4 regions of the Cryobacterium sp. TMS1-13-1 genome follow, and region 1 is predicted to be linked to each of the others. Evidence: predicted binding sites of a transcription regulator. Region 1 holds the regulator's gene; each other region holds the start of a gene.
What was found. Region 1 encodes LexA, which represses DNA repair genes until DNA is damaged. Its sites were predicted from a motif close to TCGAACANNTGTTCGA; they were not measured.
Positions count from the first base shown of each region.

Region 2: E3T31_RS12800 (DUF222 domain-containing protein) is a predicted target of LexA. The motif match lies at 2,832-2,847, and genes of this name have one in related genera.
Region 3: uvrA (excinuclease ABC subunit UvrA) is a predicted target of LexA. The motif match lies at 2,843-2,858, and genes of this name have one in related genera.
Region 4: E3T31_RS03325 (HNH endonuclease signature motif containing protein) is a predicted target of LexA. The motif match lies at 2,801-2,816, and genes of this name have one in related genera.

Region 1 is NZ_SOGX01000005.1:145,163-150,641, reverse strand. Features, by position in the region: gene hisB (imidazoleglycerol-phosphate dehydratase HisB) at 1-353, opposite strand, end outside; gene E3T31_RS04535 (histidinol-phosphate transaminase) at 363-1,487, opposite strand; gene E3T31_RS04530 (LysM peptidoglycan-binding domain-containing protein) at 1,519-1,932, opposite strand; gene lexA (transcriptional repressor LexA) at 2,223-2,927, shown strand; gene metE (5-methyltetrahydropteroyltriglutamate--homocysteine S-methyltransferase) at 3,035-5,380, opposite strand; gene E3T31_RS04515 (methylenetetrahydrofolate reductase) at 5,468-5,479, opposite strand, start outside.
Region 2 is NZ_SOGX01000010.1:733,298-738,776, forward strand. Features, by position in the region: gene E3T31_RS12790 (SCO7613 C-terminal domain-containing membrane protein) at 37-1,779, opposite strand; gene E3T31_RS12795 (hypothetical protein) at 1,796-2,491, opposite strand; gene E3T31_RS12800 (DUF222 domain-containing protein) at 2,934-4,973, shown strand; gene era (GTPase Era) at 5,131-5,479, opposite strand, start outside.
Region 3 is NZ_SOGX01000010.1:681,080-686,558, forward strand. Features, by position in the region: gene uvrA (excinuclease ABC subunit UvrA) at 1-2,737, opposite strand, end outside; gene E3T31_RS12600 (PadR family transcriptional regulator) at 2,874-3,482, shown strand; gene E3T31_RS12605 (ABC transporter ATP-binding protein) at 3,479-4,207, shown strand; gene E3T31_RS12610 (FtsX-like permease family protein) at 4,279-5,479, shown strand, end outside.
Region 4 is NZ_SOGX01000004.1:331,304-336,782, forward strand. Features, by position in the region: gene E3T31_RS03320 (methionine ABC transporter ATP-binding protein) at 1-576, opposite strand, end outside; gene E3T31_RS03325 (HNH endonuclease signature motif containing protein) at 881-2,617, opposite strand; tRNA gene E3T31_RS03330 (tRNA-Met) at 3,260-3,333, shown strand; gene iolC (5-dehydro-2-deoxygluconokinase) at 3,730-4,692, shown strand; gene E3T31_RS03340 (class I fructose-bisphosphate aldolase) at 4,689-5,479, shown strand, end outside.

The sequences.
Region 1 (5,479 bases):
ATGTCGACCACGGCCTGGGCCAGCGCCTCGTCGAGGGGCACGAGGGCGTCACCGTAACGGGAGATACCCGATTTGTCACCAAGGGCCTGACGAATGGCCTGGCCGAGCACGATTCCCACGTCTTCGACGGTGTGGTGAACGTCGATTTCGATGTCGCCGGAGGCGCGCACCGTGAGGTCGGTCAGGGAGTGTTTGGCGAACGCCGTCAGCAGGTGGTCGAAGAACGGAACCGAGGTACGGATGTCGCTGACGCCGGTGCCATCAAGGTTCAGCGACAGGTCGATGCTGGATTCACTCGTCTCCCGTTGCAGGTGTGCGACGCGGGGCACGGGAATGTCAGCAGGTGAGCTCATGGACCTAGTTTATTCGGCTTGGGCGGGCGCAATTTGACCGGGGCCGCCACTGCGACCAAGTCGGGCGATGGCGTCGAGGAACAGGGTCGTCTCCTGTTCGGTGCCGGCGGTCACGCGCAGGTGGTGGGCGATGCCCACATCGCGAATGAGAATTCCCTCAGCCAGCAGCGCCTCGAAGGTCTCGTGCGGGTCGGCTACTCCCCCGAACAGTACGAAGTTGCTCCAGCTGCGGTGCGGGGCATAGCCCAGGCCCTTGAGCTCGACAACGAGCCGATCGCGCTGCCCCCGAATGTCATCGACCATCGCGAGCATCTCGGCGCTGTGAGCCAGGGCCGCGTTTGCGGCCGCCTGAGTCAGGGCCGAGAGGTGGTACGGCAAGCGAACCAGACGCAGGGCATCCGTTACGGCCGGATCGGCAGCCAGGTATCCCACACGGGCACCGGCGAACGCGAAGGCCTTGCTCATCGTGCGAGAGACGAGCAGGCGTTCCCGGCCAGGCAGCAGGGTGAGCGCGCTCGAGGTGCCGACCGGAGCGAATTCGGCGTAGGCCTCGTCGACCACGACGATGCCGTCGGTCGCGTCATAGGCAGCGGCGATGGTCTCGAGGGAGAGCGGCGTACCGGTGGGGTTGTTCGGCGAGCAGAGAAAGACGATATCGGGCTTGGTACGCGTGATCTCGCTCACGGCGGTCGCTGGCGACAGCTCGTAGTCGGCGTCGCGGGCACCGGCAATCCAGGTGGTGTCGGTTCCCGACGCGAGGATCGAGTACATCGAGTAGGTCGGGGCAAAGCCCAGCAGGCTGCGTCCCGGTCCGCCGAAAGCCTGCAGCACCTGTTGCAGCACCTCGTTGGAGCCGTTGGCCGCCCAGATATTCTCGGCGGTCAGTCCTTCGCCGAGGTAGCGGGCGAGCGCCTCGCGCAGGGCAGTGAACTCTCGATCGGGATACCGATTCACCGAGCGGATGGCCTCGGCCAGGCCGGCGAGGATGTCGCGGGCCACCGCTTCAGGAATGGGGTGCGTGTTCTCGTTCACGTTCAGGGCCACTGGAACATGCAGTTGCGGAGCACCGTAGGGTGTCAGGCCGTGCAGGTTGGTGCGGAGGGGAAGATCTTCGAGACTGGTCACCCTCTCCATGCTAGGGCCCCGTACTGCTACCCATCACTACTTAGGAGTTGGCGGGGATTTCCAGGCGCTGGCCCGGCTGCAGCGTTTCCACCGACAGGGCGTTGATGCGCTTGATGTCGGCGACGACGTCGCGCGGGTCGGCGGCGGGAAAGTTCTCTTCAGCAAGGTTCCAGAGTGTTTGGCCGGGTTCGACCGTGATGAATCGGGCTGAACCGACGTCGGTCGGTGAATAGGCCAGCGTGGCCACGATGCCTGAGTCGGTTGTGTACGACACGAGATCGATGCCGGTAGCGTTCCCGGAAGCTCCGGCCGCACCCCCATTGACGGCGAACGCGAGGGCGCCCAGAACGACGGGCAATGCTGCGAGCGTGGTGAGGACGACTCTCCCACGCCGGGTGAGGCGAAGACGTGTGACGGGCGGGAAAGAAACTGCGGGGGCAAATGCTGTGGTCATGTCAAACCTCCAAGGTAGGCGGGCTGCGAGTCTCGTATTCGGCCCTCGGCCGGGAGAGCCGAATACGAAACTATGTTCCGAATATAACTTCGAACAATCGAACATGCAAGCTTTTTCTCGTCTCTGCCCGGAAAATCGCGCAACACACTCGAATAAGTGTTTGTTTCAAGGCCGAGAACTGGATAAACTTTCGATAGGTCAATTGCTTGATTGCTACTCAACCAGACACCACCGACATTCCCGCGAGACGTCCTCTAATCTGCGCGGGACCGACTCAAGGAGCGCTCCTCGTGACACAAAGCACCAGCGGTACCCGCGACAAGGGCGGCACTCGGCGCCGCAAGAGTTTGAGCCCGCGCCAGCTCGCCATCCTCGACGTTATTCAGCGTTCGGTCAGCTCGCGCGGCTACCCGCCGAGCATGCGTGAAATCGGTGACGCCGTCGGCCTCGCCTCGCTGTCGAGCGTGACTCACCAGCTCAACCAGCTTGAGTTGAGCGGCTATCTGCGTCGTGACCCGAATCGTCCTCGCGCACTCGAGGTACTCATCGAGATTCAACGCGCGCCCGAAGACGTCGGAACCGGCGACCAGGACAGTTTTCACCCGGGCGTGCAGGTCGGGGACGCTGCGATGGTTCCCCTCGTCGGTCGAATCGCTGCCGGCATTCCGATCACGGCAGATCAGCAGATCGACGAGATCTTCCCGCTCCCCCGTCAGCTCGTCGGCCAGGGGGAGCTGTTCATGCTCAAGGTCGTCGGTGAGTCGATGATCGATGCGGCGATCTGCGACGGTGACTGGGTTGTCGTTCGCCAGCAGAAGACCGCTGAGAATGGCGAGATCGTGGCTGCCATGCTCGACAACGAGGCCACCGTGAAGGTACTGCGCAAGCGCGACGGCCACACCTGGCTGCTGCCGCGCAACAGTAACTTCGAGCCCATCGTCGGCGACTACGCCGACATCCTCGGCAAGGTCGTCGCCGTACTACGCTCGGTCTAGCGAGTCAGCTTCAAGCAAAGAAGAGAACAGGAACACGGCGTGAGGCCCGACCACTAACCGGTGATCGGGCCTGAAGACTGCCGGCTGGCTCCAGGTACGCGGGTGAGCTACCGGGTGAGGCTAGCTCTCAGATCGGCAGCGCGGCGATCGCGCACCACCCGGGTCGCAGCCAGCATGTTGTGCAGGGACTGCACCGTCTCCTCGTAGCCACGCGTCTTGAGCCCGCAGTCCGGGTTCACCCAGACCTGGCGTTCGGGGATGGATTCCAGGGCGGTGTCCAGCAGGGTCGTCAGCTCGTCGACGCTGGGTACTCGCGGCGAGTGGATGTCATAGATGCCGGCCCCGATGCCATGGTTGAACCCGCCGGCCTCAATCTGCTGTACCACCTCCATGCGCGAGCGGGCCGCCTCGATGCTCGTTACGTCGGCGTCGAGGTTGCGGATAGCCTCGATGACGACGCCGAACTCCGAGTAGCAGAGGTGCGTGTGAATTTGAGTCGCTTCCGCGACCCCGGCCGTGGCCAGCCGAAAGGAGCCGACCGACCAGTCCAGGTAGTCGGCGTGGTCCTTCTTCTTTAGCGGCAGCAGCTCCCGCAAGGCCGGCTCGTCGACCTGAACGATCTTGATGCCCGCAGCTTCCAGGTCGCCGATTTCATCGCGCAGGGCAAGGGCGACCTGGCGAGCGGTCTCGCCAAGCGGCTGGTCGTCACGCACGAACGACCAGGCCAGGATCGTCACCGGTCCGGTGAGCATGCCCTTGACCGGCTTGGCTGTCAGGCTCTGCGTGTACACCGACCAGTCCACCGTGATCGGGGCCGGGCGCGAGACGTCGCCCCACAAAATGGATGGCCGGGTGCAGCGGCTGCCGTAGGACTGCACCCAGCCGTTCTCGGTCACGGCGAACCCGTCGAGGTTCTCAGCAAAGTACTGCACCATGTCATTGCGCTCGGGTTCCCCGTGCACGAGCACGTCGAGTCCGATCTCTTCCTGCAGGGCGACGACGCGGCCGATTTCGGCGCGCATCAGGTCGCGGTAGTCATCGGCTGGCAGGTTCCCTTTGAGGAACTGGGCGCGTGCCCGGCGAATGTCTGCGGTCTGCGGGAAGGATCCGATCGTGGTCGTGGGCAGCGACGGCAACTGCAGCGCAGCATTCTGAGCAGTCAGGCGATCGGCGTAGGCGCCACGGGTGAAATCGGCGTCGGTGAGTGCGGCCGAACGCGCTCGCACCGAACCGTCGCGCACTCCCGGAGCGGCGAGACGCGCGGTCAGCGCGGCAGCAGCATCCGCGAGCGGAATGGCAATGGCCGCCCGTCCCGCAGCGAGGCCGAACGCGAGGGTGGCAACCTGGCCCACCTTCTGGTCGGCAAAGGCCAGCCAGCTGGTCAGGTCGAGCGGCAACGAGGTCTCATCGAGCACGTCGTGCGGCACGTGGAGCAGCGACGTTGAGGTGGATACGGTGACGGAGTCGGACAGCGCGCGCACGCTCTCGGCGCGCTCAAAAGCGCTGGCGAGGTCGCCGCGCCAGATGTTATGCCCGTCGATCACCCCGGCAACGAGGGTCTTGGCGGCCAGCCCGGGCACCGCCTGCGGCAGGGTGCCCCGAACCAGGTCGAGGCCGATCGCCTCGACGGTAGTGCCGGCAAGAACCGGCAGGGCATCATCGAGACTGCCGTAGGGCGCCGCGACAAACAGGGCGGGGCGGCGACTGAGCCGACCGAGCACGCCATAAGCGGATGCGACCGCCGCCAGCGTGTCCCCGCGTGGCACATCGATCGATTCGCTGACCAGTCCCGGCTCGTCGAGCTGCACCCAGTCGGCGCCGGCATCCGCTAGCCGCGATAGCAGCGCTGCGTAGACAGGAAGGAGGTCGTAGAGCCGGGACAGCGGGGAGAACCCGGCCGGCGCCTCATCGCTAGCCTTGCTGAGCAGTAGAAAGGTGACCGGACCGACGAGCACCGGACGGGTGAGGAAGCCGGCCGCCTTGGCCTCGAGAAACTCGCGCACGATGCGGTCACCGGCCAACGAGAACACGGTCTCCGGGCCAATCTCGGGCACGAGGTAGTGGTAGTTCGAGTCGAACCACTTGGTCATCTCAAGCGGCAGGTTCTCGCCCTCGCCGCGAGCCAGGGTGAAATACCCGGCCAGGTCGATGGTTCCATCAGCACCGACGAGCGAGGCAAACCGGGTGGGAATCGCTCCAACGGCGACAATGGTGTCCAGCACCTGGTCGTAGTACGAGAACGACTCGGGGATCGACGAGTCGGCGCGGCCGAGCCCGAGGTCAACGAGCCGTTCCCGGGTGGCCGAGCGCAGTTCGGCGGCCACGCTCTCCAAAGCGACCGCGTCGATCGCCCCAGACCAGAACGCTTCGACGGCCTTCTTGAGCTCGCGCCGGCGACCGATACGCGGGTAGCCGAGGATGGTACCGGTGGGAAATGCGGATGAAATGGGCATGGAGATTCCTTCACTGGAGATTGGTCGTTGGAATGGTGGAAAATAACGAACGTGTTGGGGGCCTGCACGCTGAAGCGGGCGTGAGGCCTAGAGCATGGC
Region 2 (5,479 bases), on a different contig from region 1:
CCCGCCGTCTCTCTACTGACGCTCCCCAGCAGGCTCCTAGCGCAGGTCGCGCAGGCGGTCAGTGATACTGTTCTCTTCCCCCGCCCTGCGCTCATAGGTGACGGCGATGATGAGGAGCACGGCGCCGACAACGGCCAGGGTGATCCACCACGGCATCGACTCGATCCCCCGACCGATCTGCACGAGAAAGACCAGAACGTTCTCGAGCGGAAGCACGACGATTCCGATCAGGAACGGCGCTGCGAGCTTGAGCCTCGAGCCGATCAGGATGGCGACGAGCGCAATGACGATCACGAGGATCGCCCGCCAGGTCTGTGGGTCGGTGAAAGTGGCCGCAACCGAGGCCACGAGCAGGGTCACGACGCCGGGGGCGAGCAGCGGCCACGAGCCGTACCAGCCGGCTGGCCAGCCGGTCACCGTGCCGTCTTGCCCGCTGCCGCTGTCTGGCTGCTGGCGGGCAGCATCCGCTCGCGCACCAGTCAGGACTACGGCGCCGGCCACAATCAAGAAGAACCCCAGCGGCAGGGAGAACCACTCGACCCGCAGCTCGCGCGGACTCCACGCCACGATCGCGGTGAGGAACGCGATCGCGAAGACGAACCACACGGGTGGAAGGCTGCTCGGCCGGTTACGCAGCCGCCAGGCGATGACGACGACGGCTAGGAGGTAGGCGAGCATGAGGGACCACATCATCCAGATCGTGAACCAATCGCGCTCGATCGAGGGCCAGGTGGCGACTGCGACGTAGACCGCCGTGGGCGCGTACAACCAGCGGGTGCGGGCCAGCCGCGACCCCTGCGGGGCGATCCTGAGCATGGCTAGAGCGCCGAGGGCTGCAGGCAGTGCACCGGCGAGGCCGATTGCGAGGCTGAGCAGAACGAGCGGCACTCCACCGGCCAGGATCGGGTCGGCACCGAGACCGAATCTCGCCCCCTGAATGGCACCGGCCGCCCCGGCAGCGATCGCGACCCCCAGGGTCGGCCATTGCAAGACTCGAAGGTATTCGGCGCGCGCGGAAGCGCCCCGGCCGAGCAGCATGCCGAGGCCGAGCAGAAGCCAGGACGCCGCGATCAGGCCGTAACCACGCCACGGCGCCAGCGCGGCCGTTCCCGAGCCGGATACTGTCACAATCACCAGGATGGGTGCGACGGCCACGACCAGAATCGCGTACCACGCTGGCGCCGCCACCCGACGAAGGAACGTTGCGGCGATGGCGCCGATCGAACCGAACGATGTGGTGAGGCAGAGCAACGCGATCGTGCCGATGCCCAGCAGGTCGAGCGCCACGCCGAAGACGAACAGTGCGTAGGCATAACCTGCACCGACGTGCAGAAATCGTGCCCGGGTCGGCACGGTTCGCGCGACGGCGGCGAGGGTCGCGACGATCGCGATGCCCGCCCAGACCGTGACAACGTCATCGACCAGGGAGCAGACCGTGGCCAGCAACACCGCGAAATGGGTGCCCAGCACGAGGGGTAGCCGCATCTTCAGGGCGGCGTTCCCGATGCGCGGAACAGCGACGAGCGCGACGCTCGCCGCCACGGCCAGGCCCAGGGCGATCGCGATGCGCGACCACAGGGGCATAACGGGCTGACAGGCAAACGCCAGCCCGGCGAGGGCGGCGAGCCAGATCGCAATCGAGCCGGTCCACGCGGCCAGCTTGGGGGAAACATCCGTTCTGGCGCCATCACGGTGCCTGCTTATTACCGAGAATGCTCCGAGTCCGGCCGCCATGGCGCACAGGCCGAGCACAACGGCGAGAAAGCCGTGCGGGGGCATGAATCCGGTCGCGCCGCTAGTCTGAGCCGGTCAGTGATGTGAGCACCGTGACGGCCCCGATCAACACCGCGGAGAGAACGGGCACGAGGACACTCACACCCGCAACCGCGAGCACGCCGCCCAGGAATGCTCGACGGTCGAGGGCGTGGGCTCTCGGAGCGAGCGCCTGGAGCACGAGCAGTGCGGCGGCCCCCGCTGCGGGGGCGACGGCCTGGTACCACTCGCCCGCGCCGTGCGCGCCGAGGTCGAGTGCGAAGGGCAAACTGACCGCGGCCGCCATCGCGGCGGCACCGGTGACGGCGCTCCAGAAGATTTTGGCGAGCTGCCGGGTCGTGAGCAGGGCGAGAACCGCGACGGCGGTCAGCACGGCGGTAATCGTCAACCAGTACTGGGTCGTGCTGGTGAATTCGATGAAGCCTATCTGGGCCAGCAACCAGCTGGCTCCGAGAAAGAGGAGCGTGACCAGGCCGACGATCACACTGCGCAGGGCGTGATCCCTGAGGTCGGGGTTGAAGAAGGTGAAGACGATCGCCGAAATCGCGAACAATCCAGCGCCCGCGACTGCGAGCACTGACTGCACCGTCGCGCTCGACCGCGAAATATTCGGGGTCGCAGCGCCCGCGCCAAATTGCGCGGGCATCCGTTGTGGAATCGGTGCCGATGTCGGTACGGCGCTGTCTTCGGTTTCGGTCGCACGGGACGGATGCGCCACGCGAACGAGTGCCTCCTGCCGCCTGACGAGCGCCCCAGCAGCAGCCCCGGAGGCGGACCAGAGCTCGGCCGCCGCATCGCCAACCAGTTCGGCGCCGCATTTGCGGCACGGGGCCGTTTTCGGGATCCGTCGCAGCTAGGCGTCGGAGACGCCGGATCGTAAATTCTGTTCACGAGGCTGGCTGCTTTTGAGCGCAAGTCGCTGTTCCTGAATGATGCGGCCACCGCAGGGCTGCCCGGTAGGTTCAAACCTTCCGCATGGGCGGACTGCGCGCGAGCCTGGTACGGGAGCGCCGCGTGGGAGCGGCCTGTGAGGCAAAAAACCGCGATCAAACGGCTCTTAAAACATTTCTTTGGGTATTCTTTGCGAGTTTTCGCCGATTTAGTGCTTGTATGCGTGATTTTTCCTCGGGAATGTCGGTGGTCGGGTGTTGGGTTGAATTATGAACAACGTGGCGCTGGAGCTCACCCGGGTAGCGGCCGCTGTCGCCGCGCTCGGTGGCTCCAGTGCCGAGTTCGGCGGCCTGTCCGATGCGGCGGTGCTCGCGGCGCGTGGTCCGATCGCCGACCTGTTGCGGCTGAGCAATACGGTCGCGGCGTTGCTGGCAGGCACGATCGCGCGCAGGTCCAGGCCGGAGTTGGGTCAGTCGGGGTTGGCGGCGCGGTACGGGTTTGGTAACCCGACGCTGATGGTGCAAGACGCTACCGGGCTGAGCCGCATGGAGGCCGGCCGACTGCTGGCCGTGGGCGTACTGATGAACGACACCGAAACCGCTGAACGGCGGGCGGCCGATGCTGCCCGGGAGGCTGAGCTGGCCGCGCAGGTTGCCGCCGAAGCAGCGGCGGAAGCCGAGCGGGAGGCTGCTCGTGAGGCCGCACGGGAGTCGGAGCGGGCGGCGGCGTGGGCGAAGTTGCACCCGGATCTGCCGCCGCTACCCGTGGCCGTGCCCCGCCCGCTGCCGTCAATCGTGCCCGTGGTTGTGGTTGAGCCGGTGGTGGTGCCGTGGCAGGCGCCGATCATGCACGCCGTGGCCGACGGTACGTTCTCGCCCGGCGTCGGTGACGCCGTGCTGCGCGGGCTGGGCACCCTGGATCAGGCGATCACGGCCGAGAAGCTCGCCGCCGCGCTGCGAGTGTTGCTGGTGCAGGTGCCGGGGATGAATACCGAGCAGGCCTTCAAGCGGGCGCGGCGGTTGCGGGATGACCTGGACGCGGCGGGTATTCTGGCGCGGGAGAAGCAGGCCCGGGATGACACGACGTGGTCGTTGTGGCGGCGGGCCGACGGCATGGTGACTCTGCACGCGCTGTTGGCGCCGGAGCAGGGCGAAATGTGGATGGCGACGTATGACGCGCTGACGAGTCCGCGTCGCGGCGGGGTACGGTTCGTCGATCCGGAACGTGCGGGGTGGGCGCAGCGCGTGAAGGACGACCCGCGCACCCTGGACCAGATCGCCGCGGATTCGTTCACCCAGCTGCTCAAGCTCGGCGCTGACGCCGACCCAAACATCATGTTCGGCGGCCGCCGTCCGGTCGTGCAGATCATCGTCACCGAACACGACTGCCCCACCACCACCCCCGACCCAACAGCCCGCTCGGCCGCTGGCCCTGCAATCACAACGGGACCAGCCACTGGCCCTGTCCGCGCAGATGGCCCGGTAACCGGGTCGGGCGCGCCGACTAGCACAGCACCCGCTCCGGTCGCATCGACCGCCCCGATCGCGCCAGAGGCCCAGGCGACCGGGAGCACAGGGACCAGCGGTAGCACCGAAAACCCTGCGAACGCTCGGGGCGCCGACAAGGCGCCGAGTGACACAGTGGCGGGCAGCGGAACGGGCCGGATGGCGGCCCCCGGGCGGAGCACTGAAACCACAAATTCTACCGAACGCGCTAGCTCCCACCCCGTTTTCGGCTACCTCGAAGGAAACCCGGCGCCGGTGTCGGCAGAGACGATCGACCGGCACCTCTGTGACACCGGCTACCTCGGCATCTTGTTCAGTGAGTCCGGGCAACCACTCAACGTTGGACGAGAAGAACGTCTCTTCAACCGCGAGCAACGCCGGGCCCTCGCCGCGCGTGACGGCGGATGCCGCTGGCCCGGCTGCGACCAACCACCGTCGTGGACAGAAGCGCATCACATTGAATTGTGGTCTGATCTGGGACTTTCCAACATCAACTTCGCCATAATGCTCTGTGCGCACCATCGCCTGTTGCTGCACAACCGACATTGGAAGATCTATCTCCAGGGTGGCGAGTACTGGCTGCAACCCCCGGTCGAGATCGACCCGGAACAGACTTTGATCTACCTGCCCAGCAAGAACCCGCTCCTGCAGGCACCCGAACAGCTTGACCTTCCGACGCAGGCTACCCCCGCGGCTGGTCGAGCAGATCGCGGCAAGTTACGGGATGGCGGTCTCGACGGGCTCGACCAGCGCACGGGGGACTACCCGCGACCGGGCTACCCAAACGACGACTACCGAAACTGACCCTTCGCGTTGGCTGGTGTCCTGCGGCTGCTGCCGCCAGCTGCGCGTTACGGGGTTTCGGCCTCGATCGCTCGTTCCTCGCGCCTCGCGCCTCGACCAGAAAGACTCGCTGATCGAGGCACGAGCCTGCGAGCGATCGAGATCCGGTTGCGATGCGTTAGAAGCCGAGGCGCCCGAGCTGCTTCGGGTCGCGCTGCCATTCCTTGGCGATCTTCACCCGCAGCGACAGAAAGACGCGCTTGCCGACGAGCGGTTCGATCTGTTTACGCGCGCGGGTACCGACATCCTTCAGCCGGCTGCCCGACTTGCCGATGATGATGCCCTTCTGGCTGTCTCGTTCGACGAACAGGTTGGCGTAAATCTCAACCAGTTCCTGGTCGTCACGCTCGATGATGTCGTCGATGGTCACGGCGATCGAGTGCGGCAGCTCGTCGGTGACGCCCTCGAGGGCTGCCTCGCGAATGAACTCCGAGATGCGCGACTCGAGGGTCTCGTCGGTGACGGTG
Region 3 (5,479 bases), on a different contig from region 1:
CCCAGTCGGCGGACTTGATGACGTCGAGGTTGTGCTCGATCACGATGACGGTGTTGCCCTTGTCTACGAGGCTGTTGAGCACGAGCAGCAGTTTACGCACGTCTTCGAAGTGCAGGCCCGTGGTCGGCTCGTCGAGCACGTATACGCTGCGACCGTTGGAACGGCGCTGCAGCTCGGTGGCGAGTTTCACCCGCTGGGCCTCGCCGCCGGAGAGGGTCGTGGCGCTCTGGCCGAGGCGCACATAGCCTAGTCCGACCTCGACCAGCGTCTTGAGAAAACGGTGGATCGACGAGATCGGCTCGAAGAAATCGGCCGCCTCGCTGATCGGCATGTCGAGTACCTCGGCGATGTTCTTGCCCTTATAGTGCACGGTGAGGGTGTCGCGGTTGTACCGGTCTCCCCCGCACACCTCGCAGGCCACGTACACGTCGGGCAGAAAGTTCATCTCGATCTTGATGGTGCCGTCGCCCGAGCAGGCTTCACAGCGGCCGCCCTTGACGTTGAAGCTGAACCGACCGGGCAGGTATCCGCGGGTCTTCGATTCGATGGTCTCGGAGAACAGGGTGCGGATCTTGTCGAACACGCCGGTGTAGGTGGCCGGGTTGGAGCGCGGGGTTCGGCCAATGGGTGCCTGGTCAACGTGGATGACCTTGTCGAGCTGCTCGAGACCGGTGACCCGGGTGTGCTTGCCGGGCAGCTTGCGGGCGCCGTTCAGCCGATTGGCGAGCACGCGGTAGAGGATGTCGTTGACCAGCGATGACTTGCCGGATCCGCTGACCCCGGTTACGGCGGTGAAGGTGCCGAGCGGGAACGTCACCGAGACCTTTTGCAGGTTGTTGGCCTCGGCACCGGTGACGCCGATGAGGCGCTCCGGGTCGATCGGGCGGCGGGTCGTCGGGGTGGCGATGGACTTGCGCCCGGCCAGGTAGTCGCCGGTGAGCGACTTCGTGTTGGCGAGCAGGCCCTCATAGGAGCCGGAGTGCACGACGTGTCCGCCGTTGACCCCGGCGCCGGGGCCGATGTCGACGATCCAGTCAGCGGTTTTGATGGTGTCTTCGTCGTGTTCGACCACGATGAGCGTGTTGCCGAGGTCGCGCAGGGTGACCAGCGTCTCGATCAGGCGACGGTTGTCGCGCTGGTGCAGGCCGATGCTGGGTTCGTCGAGCACGTAGAGCACCCCGGTGAGCCCGGAACCAATTTGAGTGGCCAAGCGGATGCGTTGTGCCTCACCGCCGGAGAGGGTCGCCGCAGCCCGGGCGAGGTTAAGGTAGTTGAGCCCGACTCGAATGAGAAAGTCGAGGCGCGCGCGAATCTCGCGCAGCACCTGGGCGGCGATGGCGGCCTCGCGGTCGGTGAGCGTGAGCTGGTCCATGAACTCGCGGGCGTCGCTCAAACTGAGCGCGCAGACATCCGCAATGCTCGCGTCGTGCACGAGCACGGCGAGCACCTCGGGCTTGAGCCTTGTGCCCTTGCAGACGTGGCAGTCGACCTCGCGCAGGTATTCCGACCAGCGCTGCCGCTGGGTGTCGCTCTCGGCCTGCAGGTACTGACGTTCGATGTAGGGCACGACACCCTCGAAGCCGGAGGTGTAGCTCATTTCACGCCCGTAGCGGTTCTTCCATTTGACCCGCACCTCGAAGTTATCGCCGCGCATGACGGCGTTCTGCACCTCGCTGGTCAGGTCACCCCAGGGGGTGTCGAGCGAGAAGTCGAGGTCGCGGGCGAGACCGTCGAGGAGCTTCTCGTAGTACTGGAACAGGCCCTTGCCCTGGGTGGTCCAGGGCAGTACAACACCCTCGGCGATACTCAAGTCCGGGTCGCCGAGCAGCAGGTCTTCGTCGACGGACATGCGGGTGCCGAGGCCGGAGCACTCCGGGCAGGCGCCGAACGGGGCGTTGAACGAGAACGTTCGTGGTTCAATTTCGGTCAGCTGCACCGGGTGGTTGTTCGGGCAGGAGAGCTTCTCGGAGTAGTTTTGCCAGGCCTTGTCGCCTTCCTCGTCGAGAAAGTTGATCTGCACGAGGCCATCGGTGAGCTTGAGCGCCGTTTCGAGCGAGTCGGTGAGGCGACTAAGCAGTTCGGGGCCGGCGACCAGACGGTCGACAACGACGGAAATGTCGTGCTTCTGCTGCTTCTTGAGCGTGGGCGGTTCGCTCAGCTGAATCTGGGTGCCGTCGACGATCGCGCGGGAGTAACCGCCACCGGAGAGCTCCTGGAAGAGGTCGACAAACTCGCCCTTCTTCTGCGAAATGACCGGGCTGACCACCTGGTAGCGGATGCCCGCCTTCAGTTCCATGAGCTGGTCGGCGATCTGCTGCACGGTCTGCGACTGGATGATCTCGCCACAGATCGCGCAGTGCGGCACGCCGATACGGGCCCAGAGCAGGCGCATGTAGTCGTAGATCTCGGTGATCGTGCCGACCGTGGACCGCGGGTTGCGGTTGGTGGATTTCTGGTCGATCGAGACCGCGGGGCTCAAACCCTCGATGAAGTCCACGTCGGGGCGGTCAACCTGCCCGAGGAACTGCCGAGCGTAGGCCGAGAGTGACTCCACGTAGCGACGCTGGCCCTCGGCGAAGATGGTGTCGAAGGCGAGCGACGACTTTCCCGAACCGGAGAGACCGGTGAAGACCACGAGCGAATCGCGCGGAATCTCCAGATCTACGTTGTGAAGGTTGTGTACGCGGGCTCCGCGCACACTGAGTTTGGGACCTGTTTCTACCTTGGTAATCGACACTCATTGAGTCTATGCAACGCCGCTGACAGTGCCTGACAGCAAGCATCGCCGAGAGCGAACACCGGCACAACTCAATATTATTTTGGAGTATGTATATACTCGGTGACTAATAGCCGTTTGAATTGCCGGAGGTCGTATGTCTGTTCGCCAGAGTCTGCTCGCCATCCTGAACCAGGGGCCGTGCTACGGCTACCAGTTGCGGGCCGAATTCGACCGTCGCACCGGGTCGACCTGGCCGCTCAACGTCGGCCAGATCTACAACACCCTCGACCGGCTGGAGCGCGACGGTCTGGTGCAGAAGGCCGATATCGACGCCGACGGTCAGAATTACGTCGAGATAACGGATGCCGGACGCGCGGAAGTCGCCGGCTGGCTCGGCTCCCCCGTGGTGCGCACAATGGCCACCCGTGACGAGCTCGCCATCAAGCTCGCGATCGCCATAACGCTGCCCGGCGTCGACATCGCCCAGGTGATTCAGGTACAGCGCACCGCCACCATGCGCACCCTGCAGGAACTGACCCGCACCAAGAACGCGACCGCCGACCCGGAATCATCCGAGCAGCTGGCCTGGCTGCTCGTGATCGACTCGCTCATCTTCGCCGCCGAGGCTGAAGCTCGCTGGCTCGACCACTCGGAGCACCGGCTGACCAAAGCACGCGCGGCCGGCCTGGCCGCTCCGCTGCCGCTCAACACCGAGGTGCCCAAGCGCGGTCGCCCGGCCAAGACTGCGGCGGCCAACGCATGACCGGCTCCGACATTCTCTTGCAGCTCGACGGCATCTCGATGCAGTACGGCCGCGGCGAGACCGCGATCACCGCGCTTGCGGGAGTCGACCTGTCGGTGCGCCGCGGCGAACTCGTGGCCGTGATGGGGGCATCCGGTTCGGGAAAATCGACCCTTCTAACGGTGGCTGGCGGACTCACCCCACCGACGGCCGGGGAGGTCGTCGTCGAAGGGCACTGGCTGAGCCAGCTCTCGGCCCGCGAACTCGCGACCCTGCGCCGGCGCAGCCTCGGCTTCGTGTTTCAGGATTTCAACCTGATTCCCTCGCTGACCGCGCTCGAAAACGTGAGCCTGCCACTCGAACTCGACGGGTGGACGTCAAAGAAAGCGCACCGTCCAGCCCTCGATGCGCTCACTATCGTCGAGCTCGGTGACCGGGCCCAGCATTTTCCCTCTGATTTGTCGGGCGGCCAGCAGCAGCGGGTAGCGATCGCCCGCGCCGTCGTCGGCGGCCGGTCGTTGGTTCTCGCCGATGAACCCACCGGCGCCCTCGATAGCACGACCGGCGAGCTTGTGTTGCGGATGCTCCGCTCGCGAGTCGACGCCGGTGCCGGCGGCATTCTGGTCACCCATGATGCCCGGCACGCGGCCTGGGCTGACCGGATCGTCTTTCTGCGCGACGGGCGGATCGTGGACGAGTCGCGGGCATCCGCTGTGTCGAGCCTGCTGAGCGGGCTGCCGGCATGAGCGTTGAGCCGAGTTCGCTTGGCGGGAAGCGTTCGGGTAGTACCCGGATCGCGTTTCGGATCGCCCGGCGAATGGCCCTGCAATCCCGCGGCCGCAGCGCGCTGATCGCGCTGCTCGTGGCCATTCCCGTGGCCGGACTGGTCGGAATCACCACGGTGGACGCGAGCAACACCGCCTCCCCGGCCGAACGGGTCATGCTCGAACTCGGCTCGACAGAGGCGCGGGTGATGATCGTCGCGTCGCCCGACCCGAAGTTCACCCAGGACCCGCTCAACGACCGCAGTTGGGGGCCGAGCGACGAGGCATTCAACGGCGAAGCCGCGCAGTCCATCGAGCCGGAGCCCGTCACCGCCGCCGCGGTGTTCCCAGCCGGAACCCGTTTGTTGTCCATAAGGCAGGCCAACATCGTCGCCGAGACGAAGGACGGACTCGGCTCCTTCACTGCGGTGCAGGGACAGCCGTGGGATGCGTCCTTCGCCGGAAAATGGGATGTCACCAGCGGTTCCGCACCCGCGAATGATGGCGAGATCATGGTAACCGCCGCCACGCTCGACCGCTTGGGGGCAACGGTCGGGTCGACGGCTGTGATCACCGCCCCCGAGCCCGGCAAGTTCACCATCGTCGGCACGATCCGAAGCGCCTGGCTCGACGACGCGGCGGTCTCGTTCTACGGTCTCCCCGGCGCCTTCGACGGGGTCCTGCCCGATGATTCCGACCTGCTGACCGAGTGGTATCTGCCCGACACACCGCTGACCTGGAGCCAGATCGGCGACCTCAACCCGCGCGGCGCCACCGTGCTCTCCCGCTCCGTGCTGCTCGACCCGCCGCCGGTGGGCAGCTATCCCCTGGACGGCACCGTCTCCTTGAGCTTTTTTGATTCATTCCTCATTCTGCTCGGCGGCTTCGCCCTGTTCGAGATGGCCCTGCTCGCCGGCGCCGCGTTCACCGTCGGCGCCCGAACCCAGCAGCGCACCCTGGCAACCCTGGCCAGCGTCGGCGGCGACAAACGGATGCTGTTTCGCGTTATGTCCTTCGGCGGCGTCATCCTCGGCGCCGTCGGAGCGGGCCTGGGAACGGTGCTCGGCCTGGCCGGCGCATGGATCTTCATGCAGATTTCGGCGAACGGCAGCGCGGCGCGGTATCCGGGGTTTCACCTCGATCTGCTGTCGCTGCTGATCATCGCGGCCTTCGCCGTTCTCGCCGGCTGGTGCGCTGCCGCGGTGCCGGCCCGGGCAGCCGGCCGGATCGACGTTCTGGGAGCGCTCCGCGGCG
Region 4 (5,479 bases), on a different contig from region 1:
GAGGTCGAGGTCGTCACGAAGCTCCTTGAGCAGGGAGACGATGGATGCCGTCGACTTGGGGTCGAGGCCGGATGTCGCCTCGTCGGAGAGCAGCACCTGCGGGCGCAACGCGAGCGCGCGGGCGATACCGACGCGCTGGCGCTGGCCGCCGGAGAGCTGGTGCGGGTAGTGTCCGGCGCGGTCGGAGAGCCCGACGCGGTCGAGCAATTCGGCGACGCGGCGCTTCGCCTCGGCGGTGGTGACGCCGAGGTATTCGAGCGGTAACGCGACATTCTGGGCCGCCGTGCGACGGCTGTAGAGGCCGTCGGACTGGAAGATCGTTCCGATGCGGCGGCGGGCCGCGCGCAGCTGGCGCTCGCCGAGCTGGGAGAGGTTCTCACCGTTGACAAGCACCGAACCGGACGTGGGCCGCTCGAGCAGGTTGACGCACTGCGCGAGGGTCGACTTGCCGGCGCCGCTCGGTCCGACGACGGCGAAGATCTCGGCGGCGTCGACGCGGAAGTCGAGCCGGTCGAGGACGACCGTCGCCTTGGCGCCGTGACCGTAGACCTTGGTCAGTTGTTCGATGCTGATCATGGCCGTGAGCCTATTGTCGGCGCGGCGCGGCGCCTAACCGCGGCGAAACAATGTTGCGTCGCGTGACGATGTGTGACGCGAACGACTTCCGCTGGTTGAGCAGGTCTCGGAGCGATCGTCTCGAAATCAGAAGATGCGGCGGGGTTTCGACTCGTGCCAGAGCGCGTTGCTCAACCAGCAGAAAACAGCCCGGGGGTCGTGGTGGTCTCGGTACGAAAAGTTTCCAGCGGCGCTTGGGTTTGCGGCTGGGGTCGATGCTCGCTGGTGGGGCGAACCAGCGCACGTTGTCGACGACCTGCACCCTTCAGCCTCTATGGATCACGTGGTGGTGGCTGGGGCCGGGCAGCGTGCCGTTGTCGTTGTCGATGTCGGTGAGGCCGCCCTTGCGCCAGGGCACGACGTGGTGCGCTTGGGTTAAATGCGGTGGCACGGTACAGCCGGGGATGACGCAGCCGCCGTCGCGGGCGGCCAATGCGCGGCGCTGACTGGCGGTGAAGAACCGGTTGCTGTCGCCGAGGTGCAAAACCTGACCCTTGTGGCCGAACAACACGGGCTGATACCCGCCGGCGCAGAGCAGCTCATCGACTTGTTTCACGGTGAGGGGTCCGTCGATGCCGTCGATCCAGCCGGCGCCGCGGTCGGCGAGGAGGTCGTTGATATTGATGTGCACGAGTACCGTCGGTGCCGCGCCGCCCATCGTTGGGGTGCCCGGCTGCCGGGCGGCCGCTTCGAACACCGCGCGGAGGATCCCGGCCTGCTTCTCACTGATCGACCGGGTATCGGCGGGTTCCTGCGGGCAGAGGCTGAGGGCCTGGCCCGCGTTTGCTCCGGTCCGCTCGTCGTAGCCCTGTTCGCAGCCCTGTTCGTAGCCCTGGGCGTGGCCGATCGGGCCGTTCTCGTCGTCGGCCTGCCCGTGCTGGCCCCCGGTCTGCTCGCCGCTTTCGCAGTGCTCGACCGGGACGTTGTTCGAGGCCTGCGCGCCACGGTCATCGTTGGCGCCAATCGCGAGGACGTCGCTGGCGCTGCTATCAGTGCTGGTGCTTGCTTTGCTGTCATTACCGTCGCTGTCCGTGATGCCGTCGGTTTCATCGTTGTGCGTGCTGTCCGCATCGGATAGTTCGCACGGTTCGGTCTCGTGGAAGGCGACCGTGGCTCGGGGTACCGCGCCGGGAACGGGGTTTACGGCAGCGGAGGAGAGGTAGGCGTCGAAGACGGTGCCGATGATGGCCCGGTCGAGAGTGGTCAGCCAGCCGTTCAGGCTGTAGCCGCCGTTATTCAGTCCACCGAAGGCGAACCAGCTGCGCCGTTCCGCCGTGGCCTCGCCCGGCGCGCACCCGTCGGGCGCGAGGCGCGCCTGCCACGCGATGCCCTGCTGCCGGAGTAACTCCGGCGCAAATGCGATACCGGCGCCGGGCAGTCCCTCGGTCTCCGGGGTGATGGCGCCGGACGCGCTCGCTACCAGGGAGCGTTCGACGCGGTCGAGGTCGTCCACCAGCACCGAGGCGCGTAGGCCGTCGAGCACGGACACGATGACGCGGGCTTGCTCGACACCGAGCTCCCCGCCCTGCAGCGCCTCACCCACCACGGGGTAGGTCGGTGCGAGGGGCCGGCCGAGCAGCATCCGCTCGCCGGCATTCTTACCCAGTGACGCGCGCTGCCGCACCTCACTGCGGGACAACCGCGCCAGGGTGGACACCAGCACGAGGCCGCTGCGGCAGCCGAGCCGGCGGGCCAGAGACACCGCGCCAGCCGCTTCTATCTCGGTCTGATCGGCGGTCATCGTCGCGGCAGTCGTGGCCACGGACGCATCAAGGTATTCGGAGCGGCGCAGCACATCCGTCGTCGACAGCACCCGGGCACCATCAACAACCCGGCCGACGCTCTCGAGGGCGAGCAATATGCTCAAGGATTCTTCATCACCCAGCGACCCGAACGACACCGAACCCAACGCTTTCAGGAGAATCTCCCGAGCCTGCCCGACCGCCACAATGACAGCATTCGGACTGGCCTCACCGGTGTTTTCCATGAACATGGGCGCCATTGCCTCCTTCGCAACGATTCTACTCCGAATCGAATACAAAAGCGAGAGCAACTCATTTTCGATTTGTGCGGAGAAATTTCAAACTCCAGTGGTCCGATCCGCAGTTCTACGTGATTCACCTTTGAATAAGCGGGATCTCACTGGCGGTCATCATTTGAGGCGGTTGGTCAAGTTGATAGTAAATCGAATATATAAATGAAACTTTTACACTGTTTGTTTACATGGCCAACACTGCGGAGTAATGCATTCCACACCACACTTCGGGTGAGCTGCGATACCGGGCCGAGGATCGGACAGTGGACCCAGCCATCGCTGGGCCCGGAATAGGGCGTCTCTGAGATGCGGCGAGGCCGGGAGCGCTGAGACGCCCGGAAGTGGTGCACTGGGAACGCCGCGGACCCGTGGCGTGCAGCGGCAAGGTGGAAGGCCGTGGATCTTCCCGTGAATCGATTCCGACTACACCGGGTTAGAGCATCTGTCCATACCTGAACACCTGTTGGTGCGGAGAATGGCGATCACTTGCGGCTGTCCTGCTTGATGGTGTTTGATGCCAGTAGAGGAACCCATTTTCGGCGCCCAACTGGAAATATCACCACAAGTGGTCGACCGAGCTTTCAGGGTGTGCTAAATTTGTTCTTGTAGCGCGGGGTGGAGCAGTTCGGTAGCTCGCTGGGCTCATAACCCAGAGGTCGTAGGTTCAAATCCTGCCCCCGCAACAGATGCCCCCGGAACCCTTGGTTCCGGGGGCTTTTTTGTGCCCGCCGTGGCAGCTTCCGACCAGGACGCCCACCGCTCGTCCGCTGATCCAACCCGTCGAGATCGCCATCGACCAACGCGAGCAAATGTTGCCGACTCGGCCATTCTGCTGATCGGGCCGGACCGTCCGCGGATCGAGCATGCCTATCCGCAGATCGAAATGTCGACAAGCGCGATCCGAGGCTGGTCCAGATCGCCATCGACCACGGGCGCAATCAGGGTGACCCGTCCGTTCCGCATCCGCTCTAAAATATCGACTTGTGAATATGTCATGACATTAAGCGTAAAGAGCGCTACTGTGGAGATACCGGCGACCGCGTCGGTCCCTCCTAGCTCAGAAAGTTGTACATCGGAGTATGACGACTTCACCTCGCACCCCGCACGATGTGCTGACCATTGGCCGCGTCAGCGTTGACATCTATCCCTTGCAGGATGGCGTCGGCCTCGAAGACGTCTCAACCTTCGGCAAATACCTCGGTGGCAGTGCCACCAACGTTGCCGTAGCTGCGGCGCGGCACGGACTGAACTCGGCCGTGGTCACCCGCACCGGAAACGACCCGTTCGGCAACTACATCCACCAGGAACTCCGCCGCCTCGGCGTGAGCGACGAGTACGTCTCTGGAGTGCCCGACCTGAACACCCCCGTTGTGTTCTGCGAGATCTTTCCGCCGGACGACTTTCCGCTCTACTTCTACCGCGCGCCGAAAGCCCCCGACCTCGTCATCAACCCCGACGAACTCGACCTCGAGGCCATCAAGAAAGCCCGCATCTATTGGTCAACCGTGACCGGCCTCAGCGAGGAGCCCAGCCGATCCGCTCATTTCTCTGCCTGGGAAGCTCGCGGTCGTAGCCCGCTGACCATTCTCGACCTCGACTACCGACCCATGTTCTGGGCATCGCCCGCCGAGGCCAGCGCCCAGGTGGCACTCGCCCTCGGTCATGCAACGGTCGCGGTCGGCAATAAAGAGGAGTGTGAGGTTGCCGTCGGTGAGACCGAACCGCTGCGCGCCGCCGACGCCCTGCTGGAACGCGGCATCGAACTCGCCATCGTTAAACAGGGTCCCAAGGGCGTGTTGGCGAAAACTCGCACCGAAACCGTCGAGGTACCGCCGTACTTCGTCGACGTCGTCAACGGCCTCGGCGCCGGCGACAGCTTCGGCGGGGCACTCTGCTACGGGTTGCTGCAGGACTGGCCGCTGCGCCGCATCCTGCAATTCGCGAACGTGGCCGGCGCCATCGTCGCCAGCCGCCGGGAATGCTCGACCGCCATGCCCACGACCAATGAGGTCGAAGAGATTCTGAAGGGACTGCCAGCATGACCGGGCTTGACTTCGACGCGCTGCGGCATGCCCGTGCGGCGCACCCCGAGCGCATCGGCGAGATTCTGGCCAGCCGCACCCGGCGCGAGCTGATTCGCGGCGACGGCCGGCTGTTCATCGTCGCCGCCGATCACCGTGCGCGTGGCGCCCTGGGCGTGCGTAAGGACGCCACAGCTATGGCCAACCGCTACGCCCTGCTCGAAAGCCTCGCCACCGCGCTTCGCCGCCCGGGCGTTGACGGTGTGCTGGGCACCCCCGACATCATCGACGACCTGGCCCTGCTCGGTCTGCTCGACGACAAGATCGTCGTCGGTTCGATGAACCGCGGCGGGCTGTGGGGTTCCTCCTTCGAGATGGACGACCGCTACACCGCCTACGACATCGACAAAATCCAGCGCGACCGCCTCGACTTTGCCAAGAACCTCGTGCGCATCAACCTCGAAGACGCCGGCTCGCTGGCCACCCTCGAGGCGACAGCCCTCGCCGTGAGCGAAGCGGCCAAGTCCGGCATTCCGATCATGCTCGAACCGTTCATGAGCTCCTGGGTCAACGGTCGGGTCAAAAATGACCTGACAGCGGATGCCGTCATCCTCTCGATTGCCATCGCCGAGGGCCTCGGCAACTCCAGCGCCTACTCGTGGCTGAAGCTGCCGGTCGTTCCCGACATGGATCGCGTCATGGCCGCCACCACCCTACCGACCCTGCTCCTGGGCGGTGACCCGGTGGGTGACCAGAACGAAACCTTCGAATCCTGGCGCCACGCCCTCGCCCTTCCGGGCGTGCGCGG